3 regions of the Streptomyces shaanxiensis genome follow, and region 3 is predicted to be linked to each of the others. Evidence: riboswitches for the same ligand, from Rfam matches in the RefSeq annotation. Region 3 holds a riboswitch; each other region holds the start of a gene.
The links. Region 3 has a riboswitch for cyclic di-AMP ahead of ABD932_RS24670 (C40 family peptidase). Riboswitches for the same ligand answer to the same signal wherever they lie in the genome.
Positions count from the first base shown of each region.

Region 1 (6,255 bases), on a different contig from region 3:
AGCGGGTGAGAGCGACGGACGCATACCCAGCGGGTGAGAGCGGCGGACGCGGGCCCAGCGGGCGAGAGCGGTGGCCGCCCGCCGATCCGCGCGTCGAGGCGAGGGACAACGGGCCGTCCCGCGGGGCGCCCCCGGCTCGTGACAGCGCCCTGCACCCAGCCGCGCAGCCAAGGCGTTCTGACCGGGAACTTCGCCGACCCTTCGGACGCTGCATACAGTGGCAGGAACTTAAGCCGAACTGCTCGGCACAACGCAGTGCACGCGACCGGAAGGACACCTTGCCCATGGGTCACACGGCCACACCGGAGGCACAATCCGGCGGCCTCACCGCGACGGAGCACCGCCTGGCCAACGGCCTGCGCGTGGTGCTCTCCGAGGACCACCTCACGCCGGTCGCCGCGGTCTGCCTCTGGTACGACGTCGGCTCCCGCCACGAGGTCAAGGGCCGTACCGGACTCGCCCACCTCTTCGAGCACCTGATGTTCCAGGGATCGAACAGTGTGAAGGGCACGGGCCACTTCGAGCTCGTCCAGGGCGCGGGCGGCTCGCCGAACGGCACCACCAGCTTCGAGCGCACCAACTACTTCGAGACCATGCCCGCCCACCAGCTGGAGCTCGCGCTGTGGCTGGAGGCCGACCGCATGGGCAGCCTCCTGGTGGCGCTCGACGAGGAGGGCCTGGAGAACCAGCGCGACGTCGTCAAGAACGAGCGCCGCCAGCGCTACGACAACGTCCCGTACGGCACGGCGTTCGAGAAGCTGACCGCGCTGTCGTACCCCGACGGACACCCGTACCACCACACGCCGATCGGCTCGATGGCCGACCTGGACGCGGCCAGCCTGGAGGACGCCCGTGCGTTCTTCCGGACGTACTACGCGCCCAACAACGCCGTCCTGTCCATCGTCGGCGACATCGACCCCGAGCAGACGCTCGCCTGGGTCGAGAAGTACTTCGGCACCATCCCGGCCCACGACGGCAAGCCCGAGCCGCGCGACGGCTCGCTGCCCGAGATCATCGGAGAGCAGCTGCGCGAGGTCGTCGAGGAGAACGTCCCCGCGCGCGCGATGATGGCCGCCTACCGTCTCCCGCAGGACGGCACGCGCGAGTGCGACGCGGTCGACCTGGCGCTGACCGTCCTCGGCGGCGGTGAGTCCTCCCGCCTCTACAACCGGCTCGTACGACGTGACCGTACGGCCGTGGCGGCCGGCTTCGGCCTGCTGCGCCTGGCCGGGGCGCCCTCCCTGGGCTGGCTGGACGTGAAGACCTCCGGCGACGTCGAGGTCCCCGTCATCGAGGCGGCCGTCGACGAGGAGCTCGCCCGCTTCGCGGCGGACGGCCCCACCGCCGAGGAGATGGAGCGCGCACAGGCCCAGCTGGAGCGCGAGTGGCTGGACCGGCTCGGCACCGTCGCGGGCCGCGCCGACGAACTGTGCCGGTACGCCGTCCTGTTCGGCGACCCGCAGCTCGCGTTCACCGCCGTACAGCGCGTCCTCGACGTCACCGCCGAGGAGGTCCAGGCGGTCGCCAAGGCCCGCCTGCGACCCGACAACCGCGCGGTGCTCGTGTACGAGCCGGTCGCCGGCGAGGCCGAGGACCTGGAAGCCGACGGGGCCGGACCCGCCGGGACCACCGACGAGAACGAGGAGTCGGCGCAGTGACCGAGCTCGCCAGCATGGAGTTCCACCCGCAGCCTCAGGCCGGCGAGGCCCGGCCCTGGGCGTTCCCGGCGCCCGAGCGCGGCAAGCTGGACAACGGCCTGACGGTCCTGCGCTGCCACCGCCCCGGCCAGCAGGTCATCGCCGTCGAGGTGCTCCTGGACACGCCCCTGGACGCCGAGCCGAAGGGCCTCGACGGCATCGCCACGATCATGGCGCGCGCCTTCTCCGAGGGCACGGACAAGCACACCGCCGAGGAGTTCGCCGCCGAGCTGGAGCGCTGCGGCGCCACGCTCGACGCGTACGCCGACCACCCCGGCGTCCGCGTCAGCCTGGAAGTGCCCGTCTCCCGTCTGCCCAAGGCGCTCGGCCTGCTCGCCGACGCCCTCAGGGCGCCCGCGTTCGACGACGCCGAGGTCGAGCGCCTGGTGCGCAACCGCCTCGACGAGATCCCGCACGAGATGGCCAACCCCTCGCGCCGGGCCGCCAAGGAGCTCTCCAAGGAGCTGTTCCCGGCGACCTCGCGCATGTCCCGTCCGCGCCAGGGCACCGAGGAGACGGTCGAGGGCATCGACTCCGCGGGCGTACGCGCCTTCTACGAGCGGCATGTCCGCCCGGCCACCTCCACCGTCGTGGTCGTCGGCGACCTCACCGGCGTGGACCTCGACGCCCTGCTCGGTGACACCCTCGGCGCCTGGACCGGCTCCTCGGCCGAGCCGCGGCCCGTCCCGCCGGTCACCGCGGACGACACCGGCCGTGTCGTCATCGTGGACCGCCCCGGCTCCGTCCAGACGCAGCTGCTGATCGGGCGGATCGGCGCAGACCGGCACGACCGCGTGTGGCCCGCGCAGGTGCTCGGCACGTACTGCCTCGGCGGCACCCTCACCTCCCGGCTGGACAAGGTCCTGCGCGAGGAGAAGGGCTACACCTACGGTGTGCGCGCGTTCGGGCAGGTCCTGCGCTCCGCCCCGGACGGCACGGGCGCGGCCATGCTGGCCATCAGCGGCTCCGTCGACACCCCGAACACCGGTCCCGCGCTGCAGGACCTCTGGACGGTGCTGCGGGGCGTCGCGGCCGAGGGCCTCACCGACGCCGAGCGGGACTTCGCCGTGCAGAACCTCGTCGGTGTCGCGCCCCTGAAGTTCGAGACCGCCGCGTCCGTGGCGGGCACACTGGCCGACCAGGTCGAGCAGCACCTGCCCGACGACTACCAGGGCACGCTGTACCAGCAGCTCGCCGCCACCGGCACGGTCGAGGCCACCGCCGCGGCCGTGAGCGCCTTCCCGGCGGACCGCCTGGTGACGATCCTCGTCGGTGACGCGGCAGCGATCCGGGAGCCCGTCGAGGCCCTCGGTATCGGCGAAGTCACCGTGGTGGCGGCCGAGTAGACGGCTGCACCCGCCACGCGCGGTGGGGGCCCTGGTGACGAATGAGTCACCAGGGCCCCCTTATGCCCGAATTGGGGGAGAGGTTGCCTGTCTGGCCTGTGGGATGCGCTACAAAAGCCGGGATCCGTTTGGGGATTGAAAGACGTCCCGCTTAGCGTCTTCCGGGCTGTCCGTCAGGCAGTGCGCCGCGCCCGCGGCACCGGACAGTCATCGCCGAGTCCCCGTACGGCGCGAGCCAGGGGAGCCGGGGACCCACCGTAGTCCCTGGGGTGAATCGGACGCCCGCGCGAAGGCGAGGGGGCCCGTAGGAGACCTTCCTGCTCCGAACCCGTCAGCTAACCCGGTAGGCGAGAAGGAAGGAAAGGACCAGCCACTTCATGGCGTTCAGCTGCGCCACCGGGGCGAATCGTCCCACCGGGAAGCACCGTCGTCCCAGCCGGATCGAGCGCTCCACCGCCCGTGCGGCCGGCGTCGCCGCCCTCACCGCCACCGGCGTCATAGGCACCCTGGCCGCCCCCGCGCTCGCCGCGGAACCTGCCGCCGAACAGACTGGCCTCATCCCCGTGATCAGCGTCGACAACTCGATCGCCGACCAGATCGACGCCCAGGCCGCCGCTCAGGAGCAGGCCGCCAAGGAGGCCGCGGCCCTGAAGAAGGCCGCCCAGGAGGCCGCGCGCAAGAAGGCGGCCGAGAAGGCCGAGAGGGAGCGCGAGGCCAAGGAGCGCGCTGCCCGCGAGGCCGAGCGCAAGCGCCTGCTGTCCTACGTCTCCCCGATCTCCGGCTCGTACGTCTCCACGGGCTACAAGGCCGGCGGCGCCGTCTGGTCCTCCGGCAGCCACACGGGCGTCGACTTCCACGCCGCCAGCGGCACCTCCGTCCACGCGGTCGCCTCCGGCACCGTCGTGGAGGCCGGCTGGGGCGGGGCGTACGGCAACCAGGTCGTGATCAAGATGAACGACGGCACGTACACCCAGTACGGCCACCTGTCGTCCATCGGCGTCTCGGTCGGCCAGACGGTCACCCCGGGCCAGCAGATCGGCCTGTCCGGCGCCACCGGCAACGTCACCGGACCGCATCTGCACTTCGAGGCCCGCACGACGGCGGAGTACGGCTCCGACATCGACCCCGTCGCCTACCTCCGCTCGCACGGCGTGAACCTCTGACACCTGCCACGCGCGCGTACGACGCTCACCACCCCGTGATCGTCCGACGCCTTCCACGCACGCGTGCCGCGCTCGCCGCTGCCCCCGTGATCGTCTGACGACAGACACTCCGCTCCCGAAGCCCCGGCTCCCCCAGCCGGGGCTTTCGGCGTTTCGCACGACCCGCTGTCCAAAAAATATCCATGGATTCCGGCCCGCCGTCGGAAATTCCGGCCGGTTGCAATAGAGTCACTGAACACACGTCATTCGTCGACGTTTCACGGGGATTAAGGCGGAGGTCGGTCATGCGTATTCCGGCGCATTCGGTGTGCACGGCGATCCGGGACGACATCGTCGCCGGTGTCTACGAGCGTGGCGGCCGGCTCACCGAGGAACTCCTCGCGCGCCGCTACGGCGTCTCCCGCGTCCCCGTCCGGGAGGCCCTGCGCACCCTGGAGGCGGAGGGCTTCGTGGTGACCCGGCGGCACGCGGGCGCGTGCGTCGCCGAACCGACCGAGCAGGAGGCCGCCGACCTGCTGGAGATGCGCACCCTGCTGGAGCCGCTCGGCGCCTCCCGGGCCGCCCAGCGGCGCACCGAGGCCCATCTCAAGGTGCTGCGCGGCCTGGTCAGGCTGGGCCAGGAGCGGGCCAGGCGGGGAAACAGCGAGGACCTGCGCTCCCTGGGTGGCTGGTTCCACGAGACGCTGGCCCAGGCCTCCGGCAGCCCCGCCCTGACCTCGATGCTGACCCAGCTGCGCCACAAGATCGCCTGGATGTACGCCGTGGAGTCGCCGGTCAACCCCGTGGAGTCCTGGACCGAGCACGGCGCGATCGTGGACGCGGTGGCGCGCGGCGACGGCGAACGCGCCCGCGCGATCACGGCGCTGCACACCGAGCGCTCGCTGTCCGTGCACCGGCTGCGGTTCGGCTCCGGCGGCGACCGCGCGGAGCGCGTGAGGAATTCGCAACATCCCGTAAACATGCCGAGCCTGCGGCATTAACAAGGGCGCCGTATACAAAGAGGAGTAATTCGGTGGCGGGTAATTTCCGCTGCCCTTTTTCAGGTGCGCAGGTAATTCCCGTGGTGCCTGCCCGAAAACAGCGAAGCCGCGTCGGCCGGAAAGACCGACGCGGCTTCACCGCATGTGCGGAGATCCTTCAGACGGTATTAGACCGTCTCGGGCAGCTCCTCGAGGCCCTCGGAGACCAGCTTCGCGAGGCGGTCGAGGGCGGCGTCCGCACCCTCGGCCTCGGAGGCGAGGACGATCTCCTCGCCGCCCTGGGCGCCCAGGCCCAGAACAGCCAGCATGGAGGCCGCGTTGACGGGGTTGCCGTCGGCCTTGGCGATCGTCACCGGGATACCTGCGGCCGTGGCGGCCCGGACGAAGATGGAAGCGGGGCGGGCGTGAAGACCCTCGGCCCAGCCGACGTTGACGCGGCGCTCAGCCATGTGATGCTGCCCTTCGGTGTTCAGGGTTGTCTAGACCAGTTTCCCACACCCGTGAAGCATGCCGGGAGGGACAAAACGCTCCTCCTGAGGTGACCGTCGGGTCGCGGCCTCGACCCGACATACGTCCTCCACAGACTGCCTCGCGCCGTTGTCGTACGCGAGCCGTACTCTGGGCCCCATGCAGAGCGCCTCGGACCGGCACGAGTACCCCGCCCACTGGGAAGCCGACGTGGTGCTGCGCGACGGCGGCACCGCGCGCATCCGCCCCATCACCGTTGATGACGCCGAGCGCCTGGTCAGCTTCTACGAGCAGGTGTCGGACGAGTCGAAGTACTACCGCTTCTTCGCGCCCTACCCGCGACTGTCCGCGAAGGACGTCCACCGCTTCACGCACCACGACTTTGTGGACCGGGTGGGACTCGCGGCCACGGTGGGCGGCGAGTTCATCGCAACCGTACGCTACGATCGGATCGGCGCCGACGGAATGCCCGCGTCGGCACCCGCCGACGAGGCCGAGGTCGCCTTCCTGGTCCAGGACGCCCACCAGGGGCGCGGCGTCGCATCCGCCCTGCTCGAACACATCGGCGCGGTCGCGCGCGAGCGTGACATCCGCCGGTTCG
Region 1 covers NZ_BAAAZY010000003.1:121,779-128,033, forward strand. The annotation lists gene ABD932_RS02745 (M16 family metallopeptidase) at 285-1,658, shown strand; gene ABD932_RS02750 (M16 family metallopeptidase) at 1,655-3,043, shown strand; cyclic di-AMP (ydaO/yuaA leader) riboswitch at 3,245-3,407, shown strand; gene ABD932_RS02755 (M23 family metallopeptidase) at 3,421-4,206, shown strand; gene ABD932_RS02760 (GntR family transcriptional regulator) at 4,491-5,186, shown strand; gene ABD932_RS02765 (HPr family phosphocarrier protein) at 5,354-5,635, opposite strand; gene ABD932_RS02770 (bifunctional acetate--CoA ligase family protein/GNAT family N-acetyltransferase) at 5,814-6,255, shown strand, end outside.
Region 1: another riboswitch for cyclic di-AMP. It lies ahead of ABD932_RS02755 (M23 family metallopeptidase); the one in region 3 lies ahead of ABD932_RS24670 (C40 family peptidase).

Region 2 (6,255 bases), on a different contig from region 3:
TGCTCGTGGTCGGCGGTGGGATCGTCGGGCTGGCCACGGCGTATGCGATCACACGTGCCGCGCCGGGTACGCGGGTGACCGTGCTGGAGAAGGAGCCGGGGCCGGCCCGGCATCAGACGGGGCGCAACAGCGGGGTCATCCACAGCGGGATCTACTACCGGCCGGGGTCGCTGAAGGCGCGGTACGCGGTGGGTGGCGCGGCCGAGATGGTCAAGTTCTGCGCGGAGTACGGCATCGCGCACGCCGTCACCGGCAAGCTGATCGTCGCGACCGAGCGGGAGGAGCTGCCGCGGCTGCACGCGCTGGTGCAGCGCGGGCGGGAGAACGGCATTCCGGTACGGGAGCTGGGCGCCGCCCAGATCGCGGAGTACGAGCCGGAGGTGCGGGGGCTCGCGGCCATACACGTCGGGACTACGGGTGTGTGCGACTTCGTCGGGGTCGCCCGGCAGCTGGCCGAGGCGTCGGGGGCGGAGATCCGGTACGGCGCGCAGGTCGAGCGGGTGGACCGGCGGGCCGGGCTGGGGGTCGCGGTGCGGACGACGCGTGGGGACGTCGTGCGGGGGCGGGTGCTGGTGAACTGTGCCGGGCTGTACTGCGACGAGGTGGCCCGGATGACGGGGGACGAGCCGGGGGTGCGGATCGTGCCGTTCCGGGGGGAGTACTACTCGCTGGCGCGGCCCGAGCTGGTGCGGGGGCTGGTGTATCCGGTGCCGGATCCGGCGTTTCCGTTCCTCGGGGTGCATCTCACGCGCGGGATCGACGGGGATGTGCACATCGGGCCCAACGCGGTGCCGGCGCTGGCCCGGGAGGGGTACGGGTGGGGGGTCGTACGGCCGTCGGAGGTCGGGGGGACGGTGGCGTGGCCCGGGGCGTGGCGGATGGCTCGGCGGCACTGGCGGTACGGGGCCGGGGAGCTGCGGCGGTCGGTGTCCAAGGGGGCGTTCACGGAGGCGGTGCGGAGGTTGTTGCCAGCGGTGACGTCCGATGATCTGGTGCGGGCGGCGGCGGGGGTGCGGGCGCAGGCGGTGTTGCGGGACGGGGGGCTGGTGGATGACTTTCTGATACGGGAGGGGGCTCGGGCCGTGCATGTGCTGAACGCGCCGAGTCCTGCGGCTACTGCTTCGCTGCCGATCGGGCGGGAGGTGGCGCGGCGGGCGTTGGGGGTGTTGGAGGGGGCTTGAGAGGGCGCGCGGCGGGGGCTTGAGGGGGCGTGCGGCGCGGGTTCGGTGCGGGTACGAACGCCGGGTTCCTTCGCCCCCGCCGCCCCTACCCGTCCCGTCCTCCAGGGGCTCTGCCCCTTCGACCCCGGGGCGTTTCTGGGGGCTGCCGCACCCAGACCCCCGCTTCGGCCCTTAAGGGGCCTCGTCCTCAAACGCCGGACGGGCTGACATTGCCTGGGCCGGCGTCCAGGGGTGACGGCCGGGAAGCCGCCCTCCCCCTCCCCGTAAAATCAGTCTCACTGTGTCTGAGTCTCTCAACGCCCCAGAAGTCCCCCAGCCCGGCGCCGACGGCGGGCGGTCCCGTCACATCCCCGGTGTGTCTGTCCGGCACACCCGGGCCAAAGGTGAGCCCCGGTTCCCGGACGGGCCCAAGGCCGATCCTGCGGGGTCGCACTTCGAGCGGCGGATTCGGAGTTTTCAGCCGCGGCGGAGTCGGGTGACCGCGGGGCAGGCGGACGCGTTGCAGCGGCTGTGGCCCAAGTGGGGGCTGGACATCGACGGGCAGCGGATCGTCGACCTCGGTGAGCTGTTCGGGAACGAGAATCCGGTCGTACTCGAGATCGGGTTCGGGATGGGGGAGGCCACCGCCCAGATGGCCGCCGCCGACCCGGAGACCAATGTCCTCGCCGTCGACGTGCACACGCCCGGGCAGGGAAACCTGCTCAATCTCGCCGACCAGCGCGGGCTGAACAACGTCCGTGTCGCCAACGGCGACGCCATCATCCTGCTGCGCGAGATGCTCGCCCCCGACTCGCTCGACGGGCTGCGCGTCTACTTCCCCGACCCCTGGCCCAAGAAGCGGCACCACAAGCGGCGTCTCATCCAGCCCGAGTTCCTCAGCCTCGCCGCGACCCGGCTGAAGCCCGGTGCCCTGGTGCACTGCGCCACCGACTGGGAGCCGTACGCCGAACAGATGCTCGAAGTTCTGACCGGTCACCCCGACTTCGAGAACACCCGAGCCGACGGCGGTTTCGCGCCCCGTCCGGACTTCCGGCCGCTGACCCGTTTCGAGGGACAGGGGTTGGACAAGGGTCATGTGGTGAACGACCTGCTCTTCCGCCGCGTACAGCCGTAGGAGCAGCGGGAGGAGCAGCCGGAACGAAGACCGGGAAGAGAAACAGCACCGACAGCAAACCCCCCTCGGGCGCCGGAGCCCCTCGCGCGGCTGCGGGTGGCGCCCCTGTCTCGTTAGGGTCAATGCCGTGGCCACCAGTCCCCCGTACCCGACGTACCCCACCGGTCCCGCCGGCGGGACACTGCGGCACGCGCACTGGTGGCAGAAGCGGTGGGTGCGTTACGGCGCGCTGAGCACGCTGCTCGCGCTCTCCGGGCTGGTCATCCTCGCCCTGGTGCGTGAGCAGACCGGCACCGAGGGGTTCCTGGTCGGGCTCGGGCTCGCCGTTCTTCCCGTGCCGCTGCTCGTCGCCGCCTTCCGCTGGCTGGACCGGGTCGAGCCGGGCCCCTGGCGCAATCTGCTGTTCTCCTTCGCGTGGGGCGCGTTCGCGGCGGCGCTCATAGCGATCATCGCCAACAGCTTCGCGACCCGATGGATAGCCACGGCGACCGCCGATCCGTCCCACGCGGACACGCTGGGCGCCACCGTCATAGCGCCCGTCGTGGAGGAAACGGCCAAAGCGGCCGCCGTCCTGCTCGTCTTTCTCTTCCGCCGACGTGACTTCACCGGGATCGTCGACGGCGTGGTGATAGCCGGCGTCACCGCCACCGGCTTCGCCTTCACCGAGAACATCCTCTACCTCGGCACCGCCTTCGGTACCGACCAGCTCTCCGGCGACCGCGGCATCGCCTCCGTCACGGCGGCGACCTTCTTCGTCCGCGTCATCATGTCGCCCTTCGCGCACCCCCTCTTCACGGTCCTCACCGGCATCGGCTTCGGCATCGCCGCGCTCTCGGGCCCGCGACAGCATGTGCGCCGCGTTCTCCTCCCGCTCTCCGGGCTCCTGCTCGCCATGGGCATGCACGCCCTGTGGAACGGCTCGTCGGCCTTCGGCGAGTTCGGGTTCTTCGCCGTGTACGCCGCCTTCATGGTGCCCACGTTCGGGCTGCTGACCTGGCTGGTGATCTGGACCCGGCAGCGCGAACTGCGGACCGTGCGCGAGGAACTGCCCGCGTACGTCGTCGCCGGGTGGCTGGCCCCGGGCGATCCCTTCGCGCTCGGCTCGATGCGTGCGCGGCGGGTGGCCCGGCAGTACGCGCGACGGCGTGGGGGGCGGGCGGCGGCCCGGGCGGTGGCGCAGTACGAGGCGTACGCCACATCACTGGCGTTCCTGCGGCACCGGGGGCGGCGCGGGCGGGCCGGCGCGGACTTCGTCGTACGGGAACAGGAGCTGTTGCACGAGCTGTGGGGGCGGCGGGGGTTCGCTCGGCCGGCACTGGAGCATGCGGTCGCCGCGCAGCCTCGGCCTGCGTACGGGTATGGGTACGGATACGGGGCGCCGGGTCAGTGGCAACCGTACGGACAGGGGCACACCGCCAGATACGGGCCGACGCAGGGTGCCACGTACGGGCCGACACAGGGCGCCCCCTACGGGCCGACGGCGCCGTATCCCGCGTACAACCCGTATCGGACGTAGCACGGGTCTGCCCGACCACCAGGACGGAGAGCCGAGATGGTGCGCGTGAACGGCGGCCGCCACTCCCCGAGCGCCTCCCGGCCCCGGCCTGCCCGCGAGCCGGACAAGGGCCGGACAAGGACGGTGCGGACGGTCGTCCTGTGGCTGCTGGCGCTGGCCGCCGTCGCGTTCACCCTCACAGTCGTCTGGGGCTTCATCAGGCTCGACGACGACCTCGACAACCCCGAGGGCGGATTCTCGGGCTGGCAGTGCGCGGGCCAGTCCGGCACCTGCGATCCCTGAAAAACCGTGAGCCCGGCCTCCTGTGAGGAAGGCCGGGCCGCACGGTCAATGTCCCTGCACCCATCAATGTCCCTGCGCGATCAACGTCCCTGTGCAATCGGGAGATCGCCCCTCAGGACGTGAGTCTCTAGTCCCTCAGGGCGTGAGCCCCTTGCCGCGCAGCCACGCCAGCGGGTCGATGCCGCTCGTGCTGCCGTCGGGGTGCACCTCGAGGTGCAGGTGGGCTCCGGTCACGTTGCCGGTGGCGCCCACGCGGCCGATGACGTCGCCGGTGTTGACCTTCTGGCCGACGCTGACGCTGATCGAGGACTGGTGCGCGAACCACACTTCGGTGCCGTCGTCGAGGGTGAGCACCGTCTTGTAGCCGTACGACCCGTCCCAGCCGGCGAACGTGATGGTGCCGGAGTGCACGGCCTTGATCAGCGTGCCGGACGGCGCGGCGAAGTCGAGGCCGGTGTGGTAGCCGGAGGACCAGTAGGCGCCGGCCTGACCGAAGGTCGAGGTGATGGTGTACGAGGAGGTCGGCAGCGTGTACTGCTTGGCCAGCTCGGCGAGGCGCTCGGCCTCGGCCTTCTTGCGGGCCTCTTCCTCGGCGGCGGCCTTCGCGGCGGCGGCCTTCTCCTTGGCCTCCTGCTCCGCCTTGGCGGCCGCTGCGGCGGCCTCCTTCTCGGCGGCGGCGATCGCCTCGGCGGCGGCCTTGCTGTCGACCTGGTCCTGCTGCTGCTCGACCTGGGCGATGATCCGGGCCCGCAGCGCCTCACCGGCGTCGCCGGTGCCCTGCTTGGTCTCCTCGGTCGCGGCGCCCATGGTGCTGAGGGCCGTCCCGGTGTCCTCGGCGGCCGCGGAGGAGTCGTCGTCGGATATCAGGGGCAGGTCGGGCATGGTGATCGCGACCGGCGGCTTGCCGCTCTGCGCGCTGGCCATGCCGCCCGCGCCGACGGCGGCTATGACGCCGACGCCGAGAACCGTGGAGCTGCGGGCGAGTCCCCCGCCCCGCTGCTTGGCTACGCGGTGCCTGCCACGTACGGGACGAATGGACTCCGCGGTGGGGTTCCACTCCTCGAACGGGCCCTCGTCGGTGCGGTAGCGGTCGTAGCCGAAGGTGTCGTTGCTGCGCTGACTCGGCACGAACGGGGCTTGCGTAGCAGGCCTGTTGGACGCCACGTGGGCGTGCTCCTTTCCTTCCTTCTCGCCTACCGGGTTAGCTGACGGGTTCGGAGCAGGAAGGTCTCCTACGCGCGTATACCAACCGTGACTTCACGGTGGAATCCGCGCGATTCACCCCAGGGTGGTGGTTCCCCGGCTCCCTTGCGGGACTCGGCGCGTGCGCACGGAGCCGTCTCTTGTGACGGCTGGGACGACCGCGCTGCGTTATCGAACGTTAATAGACCCGGGGTGCGGATTCCAAGCTGTTCCACTTGATCATTAACGAATTTCGCCCGGACTTACAGGTCACGAGCGGTCCAAATCGGGCGAGTTGGCCGAGGCTCAGGCACCACACAGGTATTGACGGTATGTCAGTTGTTATGCGGAGGGCGGTCGCCCGATCACCCTTGGTGAGAAGGATCAAGGGCGGGTCACGGACGCCGTACGGCGATGAGCGCCATGTCGTCCGCCATCCCGCCCCCGGAGTGCCGGCGCACGTCCGCCGCCAGCACACCGAGCAACTCGGCCGGTGCGCGGCGCGCGTTGGCCCGTCCCGCGAGCCCCGCCTCCGGGTCGTAGAACTGCCCCTCGGCATCCCGCGCCTCGGACAGGCCGTCGGTGTGGAGCAGCAGCGTGGCCTCGCTCGGGAAGTCGGCCTCCTCGGAGGACTCGATCCCCTCGCTGCGCGTGCGCTCGCGGGCCAGCGCCCGCTCCAGTCGCTGGGCGACCGCCTCCAGCGTGGCCTCCTGCTCGGCGGCCTCGCGAAAGGCCCCGATGACGACGGCGACGGCCCCCACCGCCCCCATGCCCTTGCCGCGCACGTCCCCCACGATGATCCGCACGCCGTGCGGGCTGTCCTGCACGGCGTACAGGTCGCCGCCGATGGAGGCGCCCTCCTGCGCCGCCTCGTACCGCGCCGCGATCTGGAAGCCGCCGATCCGCTCGGTGGGTTCCGGCAGGACCGCGCGCTGGGCCGCCTCGGCGATCTCGCGGGCGGAGGCGAGGCGCTCGTCGCT
Region 2 covers NZ_BAAAZY010000029.1:65,545-71,799, reverse strand. The annotation lists gene lhgO (L-2-hydroxyglutarate oxidase) at 1-1,181, shown strand, start outside; gene trmB (tRNA (guanosine(46)-N7)-methyltransferase TrmB) at 1,462-2,295, shown strand; gene ABD932_RS40460 (PrsW family intramembrane metalloprotease) at 2,423-3,811, shown strand; gene ABD932_RS40455 (hypothetical protein) at 3,848-4,093, shown strand; gene ABD932_RS40450 (M23 family metallopeptidase) at 4,229-5,257, opposite strand; cyclic di-AMP (ydaO/yuaA leader) riboswitch at 5,269-5,426, opposite strand; gene ABD932_RS40445 (PP2C family protein-serine/threonine phosphatase) at 5,671-6,255, opposite strand, start outside.
Region 2: another riboswitch for cyclic di-AMP. It lies ahead of ABD932_RS40450 (M23 family metallopeptidase); the one in region 3 lies ahead of ABD932_RS24670 (C40 family peptidase).

Region 3 (6,255 bases):
CACGGCCGCGAGTTCCTGGAGGTTCTCGATGCGGGTCTCGTCCTGCGGGTCGGTGGAGGCCTGCAGCTCGGCGAGGTAGCCGGTGCGTTCGAGCACGGCCTCCAGGACGGTCGCCGGTCCCGCGCCGGACTCGACGATCGTACGGAGCTCCTCCATCAGCGTGTTGAACCGCTTGACGGCGTTGGTCGACCGCGCGGCCATGCCGTACGCCTCGTCGACGCGCTTGAGCGCCTGCGGGAAGCTGATCTTCTCGCGCTGGGACAGGGCGTCGATCATCGCCTCGGCACGGTCGCCGATGCCCCGCTTGGGGACGTTGAGGATCCGGCGCAGCGGCACCGTGTCCTCCGGGTTGGCGAGCACCCGCAGGTAGGCCAGGACGTCCCGGACCTCCTTGCGCTCGTAGAACCGAACCCCGCCGACGACCTTGTAGGGCAGGCCGACGCGGATGAAGACCTCTTCGAAGACACGGGACTGGGCGTTCGTCCGGTAGAAGACGGCGACGTCGCCGGCCTTCGCGTCCCCCGCGTCCGTCAGTCGGTCTATCTCGTCGGCGACGAACTGCGCCTCGTCGTGCTCGGTGTCCGCGACGTAGCCGGTGATGCGCGCGCCCGCGCCCGCGTTGGTCCACAGGTTCTTGGGCCGGCGGGACTCGTTGCGCTCGATGACGGCGTTGGCGGCGGTGAGGATCGTCTGGGTGGAGCGGTAGTTCTGCTCCAGCAGGATCGTCGTCGCGTCCGGGTAGTCCTCCTCGAACTGGAGGATGTTGCGGATGGTGGCGCCCCGGAAGGCGTAGATCGACTGGTCGGCGTCACCCACGACACACAGCTCGGCGGGCGGGATGTCGTCCTCGCTGGGCGGCACGTCGACGGGGTGCTCGCGGGTGCCGACGAGTTCGCGCACGAGCGCGTACTGGGCGTGGTTGGTGTCCTGGTACTCGTCGACGAGGACGTGCCGGAAGCGGCGGCGGTAGTGCTCGGCGACGTCCGGGAAGGCGCGCAGCAGATTGACCGTCGTCATGATCAGGTCGTCGAAGTCGAGGGCGTTGGCCTCCCGCAACCGCGACTGGTACAGGACGTACGCCTGGGCGAGGGTCTTCTCGAAGCCGTCCGAGGCCTGGGCGGCGAAGTCCTCCTCGTCGATCAGCTCGTTCTTCAGGTTGCTGATCTTGGCGCTGAAGGACTTGGGCGGGAACCGCTTGGGGTCGAGATCGAGATCCCGGCAGACGAGCGCCATCAGCCGCTTGCTGTCGGCGGCGTCGTAGATCGAGAAGGACGAGGTGAACCCGAGCCTCTTGCTCTCCCTCCGCAGGATGCGCACGCACGCGCTGTGGAAGGTCATCACCCACATCGCGTTCGCGCGCGGGCCGACGAGCTGTTCGACCCGCTCCTTCATCTCGCCCGCGGCCTTGTTGGTGAAGGTGATCGCGAGGATCTGCCCCGGATGCACGTTCCGCTCGGCCAGCAGGTGGGCGATGCGGTGGGTGAGCACCCGCGTCTTGCCGGAGCCGGCACCGGCCACGATGAGCAGCGGAGTGTCCGAGTGGACGACGGCCGCCCGCTGGTTCTCGTTCAGCCCCTCCAGCAGCGCGGCCGCGTCGATGGCCGGGCGCGGGGCGCCGTCGCGGTAGTACGCGTCCCGGTCCGGAGGCACGTCGAACTTCCCGCCGAACAGATCGTCCGGAACCGATTCCGGAGCGTGATCGTCCTCGGGCGGCGGCGGGGGTTCTTCCTCGTGGGCCCGTGGGGCCTGGAGGTCCGCCAGGAAGCTGTCGTCAAAGAGGCTGCTCATCGCTCTCCGAGTCTAGGGCGCCCCACTGACAGCCCGCCGCCACCCCGAGAACATCTCCCGTTCCAAAACCCGATGATCTTCGACCGGGGCCCACCCAGGGCCCGCTCTCACCCTCCACGACCACCCCGTCACGATCCGCGACCGAAGAACAAAGAGACACGCCTCACAACGCAAATACGGCCATCCCGCCCCAGACGATCCCCAACCAACCGCCGCCCGCGGCGAACCGCGCCAAGGTCACGAAAATGTATCGGGCATATCGAACATCAACCTTCACAGGGGCCACACGAGTTGGCTACCGTGCCGGGCAGGCCGTACGACCCCCACCGGCGAACGTCGCCGGGCCGCGCGGCCTCCGCCGAGTCCGTTGCGCCGCCGCGCAGCCGGAGCCGGGGACCCACCGAACTTGGGGTGAATCGGCCCGACTTCCCTCCCGGGAACGGCCGTAGGGCAACCCTTCCGGACCACCCGCCCGAACCCGACAGCTAACTCGGTAGGCGGAGCACGGAAGGAGTCGCCTCCCTTGGCGTCGCACCGCAAGTCGCGTCCCGCTGGTACGCGCGTAGCAGGCATACGGACCCCCGCCCTCGCCACGGCGGCCCTCACCTCCGTGGCCCTGCTGTCCCAGACGGCCAACGCGAGCCCCTCTTCGGACGACAGGCCGAGCCTCGAAGAGGTCGAGAAGAAGGTCGACGACCTCTACCGCCAGGCGGAGTCGGCGACCGAGAACTACAACGCGGCCAAGGAGAAGACCGCGAAGCAGCGCAAGCGCGTCGACACCCTCCTCGACGACGTCGCCAAGCGAACCCAGGAACTCAACGAGGCGCGCGAGGAACTGGGCACCTTCGCGGCCGCCCAGTACCGCACCGGAGCCGCCGCCCCCGACACGGCGACCTTCCTCCTGGCGGACACCCCGCAGGACTACTTCGACCAGACCCAGCTGATGGATCGCATGACGGGCCGCCAGAAGGAGGCGGTCGACGACTACTTCACGCAGCAGTCCGCGACGATGAAGAAGCGTCAGGAGGCCACCCAGAGCCTCGAGACGCTCACCGAGTCGCAGAACGACCTGCAGACCGCCAAGTCCACGGTCCAGACGAAGCTCTCCGACGCACGCGAACTCCTCTCCAAGCTGACGGCGGAGGAGAAGGCCCGCCTGGCCGCGATCGAGAAGCGCAAGCAGGAGGAGGCCGCCCGCAAGGCCGCGGAGCTGGCCCGCCAGCAGGCGGAGGCCGAGGCCGAGCGCCAGCGCCAGGAGGCCGCCCAGCAGCAGGAGAGCAGCGAGTCGGCGTCCGACTCGGGCTCCTCGGAATCCTCGGACTCCTCCGCGTCGGACTCCTCGTACGCCACGAAGGCCGAGAAGGCCCTGGCCTTCGCCCGCTCCCAGATAGGCAAGCCGTACGTCTGGGGCGCCACCGGCCCCGACTCCTACGACTGCTCCGGCCTCACCCAGGCCGCCTGGAAGGCCGCCGGCGTGGACATCCCCCGCGTCACCTACGACCAGGTCAACGCCGGCACCACGGTCTCCCTCGCCAACGCCCGGCCCGGCGACCTGATCTTCTTCTACGACGACGTCACCCACGTGGGCATCTACATCGGCAACGGCATGATGATCCACGCCCCGAAGCCCGGCGCGTACGTCCGCGAGGAGTCGATCTACTACGACGGGGAGTCGTCGATCCACAGCGTGGTCCGCCCGGCCTGACGCAGACACACACACGCGCGCGTGGAGCATGGACTGCGCACGCGCGCGGCGTCGTTCCGCCACGTACACAAGGCCTCCGCTAGGGAGCACCCCCACGGCGTAGCACCCGCGTACGGCGGCAAGGGGACGTGCCGGGGGGTGTCCGCCCGCAGTGGCCGGCGTCAACACGCAGCACCTCCCGGCCTAAGTCCAGCCGCCGGTCCGAGGACGGACACCCCCCCGGCACGTCCCCGACCCACAACCGACCCGCAGGCGCTACGCGCACCCCCACCGAGGCCGCACTGGCCGCCGCAGGCATGGACGCTCACCCCACCGGCGATCAACGGGCGTATTTCACCCCACCCACGCGCGTGCCCCACCAGCAACCAACACCCCGCTCCCTAGCATCGGCCCCATGCCCGCCGCCACCCCCACATCCCCCCTCCACACCTGGTGGTCGCAACGTCCCCCCGCAGCCGGCGCCGCAGTCATGGCCACCGGCATCCTCTCGGTGGCCCTGCACCAGACGGACTACGAGACCCTGTCCCGCATCGCCCTCGCCCTGGCCTGCGCAGCCTGGCTCGCGCTCGCCGCCGACTTCGTCGCACGCCTCGTATGGGACCGCACGAGATGGGCGAAGGAGGCGGCCACCCCGGCCGCACTGACCGCCGTCGCCGCAACGACGGTCCTGGGCACCCGGTTCACCACCCTGGGCTGGCAGACCCTCGCCAAGGCGCTCCTCGCCCTGGCAGCCGTGCTCTGGCCGGGCCTCCTCATCGCCGTCGTACGCCACTGGCGCCGCCGCATGTCCGGCGCGGTGTTCCTCGGCTGCGTGGCCACGCAGGGCCTCGCCGTCCTGGCCGCAACACTCGCCGCCACCGAGACCACGGCATGGCTCGCCCACGCGGCACTCGCGCTCTTCTGGCTGGGCCTGCTGCTCTACGCCATCGCCCTGACCTGCTTCGACCTACGCCAAGTGGCCCACGGCGCCGGCGACCACTGGGTGGCGGGCGGCGCCCTCGCCATCTCCGCACTCGCCGGATCCAGGCTCATCGCCGCCGACAGCGCCGAGCTCTACCTCTGGAACGACGACGACAGCGGAGTCCTCCGCACCGTGACCGTCGCCCTCCTGGTACTCGACCTGGCCTGGTACGCCGTCCTGCTCGTCGCGGAGATCGCCTGGCCACGGCCGCACTACGACGTACGCCGCTGGGCAACCGTGTTCCCGATGGGCATGACGGCGGCGGCGACCCTCTCCGTCGCCACCGCGGTCGACATCCCGTGGCTCAGGACCCCCGGCGAGGCCCTGCTGTGGATCGCGGTGGCGGCATGGCTGGCGGTCACCGCGGGCGCGGTATTGACCTACGCCGGCGCCTGGTCCGCAGAGATCACGTCCACAACACGGCGATGAACACGTTCGCCGTGGTCAGCAGCCCCACCACGCCGAACAGAGGCTTGTCCACCGTCTCCTCGTCCCGCTTCACGTACACGAGCCCGAGAATCACGACCAGCAGCGCCAGCTTCACGCCGATCTTGATGTTGTTGACGGGCTGATCGTCCGCCTGATTGAGCCCGACGAGGATCACCCCGGTGACCAGCATGGTCAGCGCGCCGTGCAGCATCGCGGGGACGAAGCGGGCGGTGCCCTGGCCCATCGCCTTCATCTGGGTGAGGAAACCACCGAGCAGCGCGGCGATACCGATGATGTGCAGGCCGACGAAGAGATGGATGAGTACGTCCATGGAGCCGGAGCCTAATCAGCGCCAAAAACCCACCCCACACCGCCCCACGCCACGCACCCCACCCAGCGGCCCTACTCCACTCACCCCACCCACCCCACTGACTCACGCCGCCCCCCCTCACCCCGCTCACCCCTCCCCCACCCCACTCCCGATCTTGCATATATGCGACCCATAGCACTCCGCCACCCCCGCGAACCCCGAAACCGCCACATCGGTCATCACCCCGCGTCAACCAGACGCCCCCATCCCGGGATCACGGTCACTTACGGTCATCCCCCGGTCCGCTCCCGGCACTTCCGCACAACGCGTTACCGACCCGACACACCGAGGTTTAGCGTCCTCCACCAGGTGACCGGCTCCCCACCGCCGCCCGGGCCAGGGGCGGCAGTCGGACACCACCGCCGAGAAAGTCCGGCGGCGGCCCGCTCCCCCTGTGTGGGCCGCCGCCGGACGCGTAACCCGCCCCGGTGCGGTCGTACGTCCGCTCCCCCCAGGCGCTCATACGTCCGCCGCTCTCCCGGGGCGGCCACACGCCCGCCACTCTGGCGGACGTCACAGGACGAGGCGGTCGTACGAAAGGACGTGAAGTCCACGTGGCAGCGCACCGAAAGCCCCGTCAGCGCTCGGTCGGCGGCAATACGGCCCGCACGGCATGGACGATCGCCCTGGCGGGCGCGGCGAGCGCGACCGGCTTCGACGGGACCGGGCACGCCGAACCGCAGCTGACCCCGGCGCAGGTCAAGGCGAAGGTGGACAAGCTGTACCAGGAGGCGGAGGTCGCCACCGAGAAGTACAACGGCGCGAAGGAGAAGGCGGACGCGGCCGAGCGGCGGATCAGGACACTGCAGGACGAGGCCGCGCGCCGGACGGAGAAGCTCAACTCGGCTCGGGAGGAGCTCGGTTCGATGGCCGCGGCACAGTACCGCGACGGCGGCCTCGACCCGGCCCTTCAGCTCGCGCTCTCGAACGACCCCGACCGCTACCTCGACGGAGCGGAGTTCGCCGAACGCGCCGGCAACCGGCAGGCCACGTCCGTCGCCG
Region 3 covers NZ_BAAAZY010000012.1:351,453-357,707, reverse strand. The annotation lists gene pcrA (DNA helicase PcrA) at 1-1,788, opposite strand, end outside; cyclic di-AMP (ydaO/yuaA leader) riboswitch at 2,149-2,303, shown strand; gene ABD932_RS24670 (C40 family peptidase) at 2,312-3,493, shown strand; gene ABD932_RS24665 (tellurite resistance/C4-dicarboxylate transporter family protein) at 3,888-4,883, shown strand; gene ABD932_RS24660 (hypothetical protein) at 4,861-5,214, opposite strand; gene ABD932_RS24655 (C40 family peptidase) at 5,808-6,255, shown strand, end outside.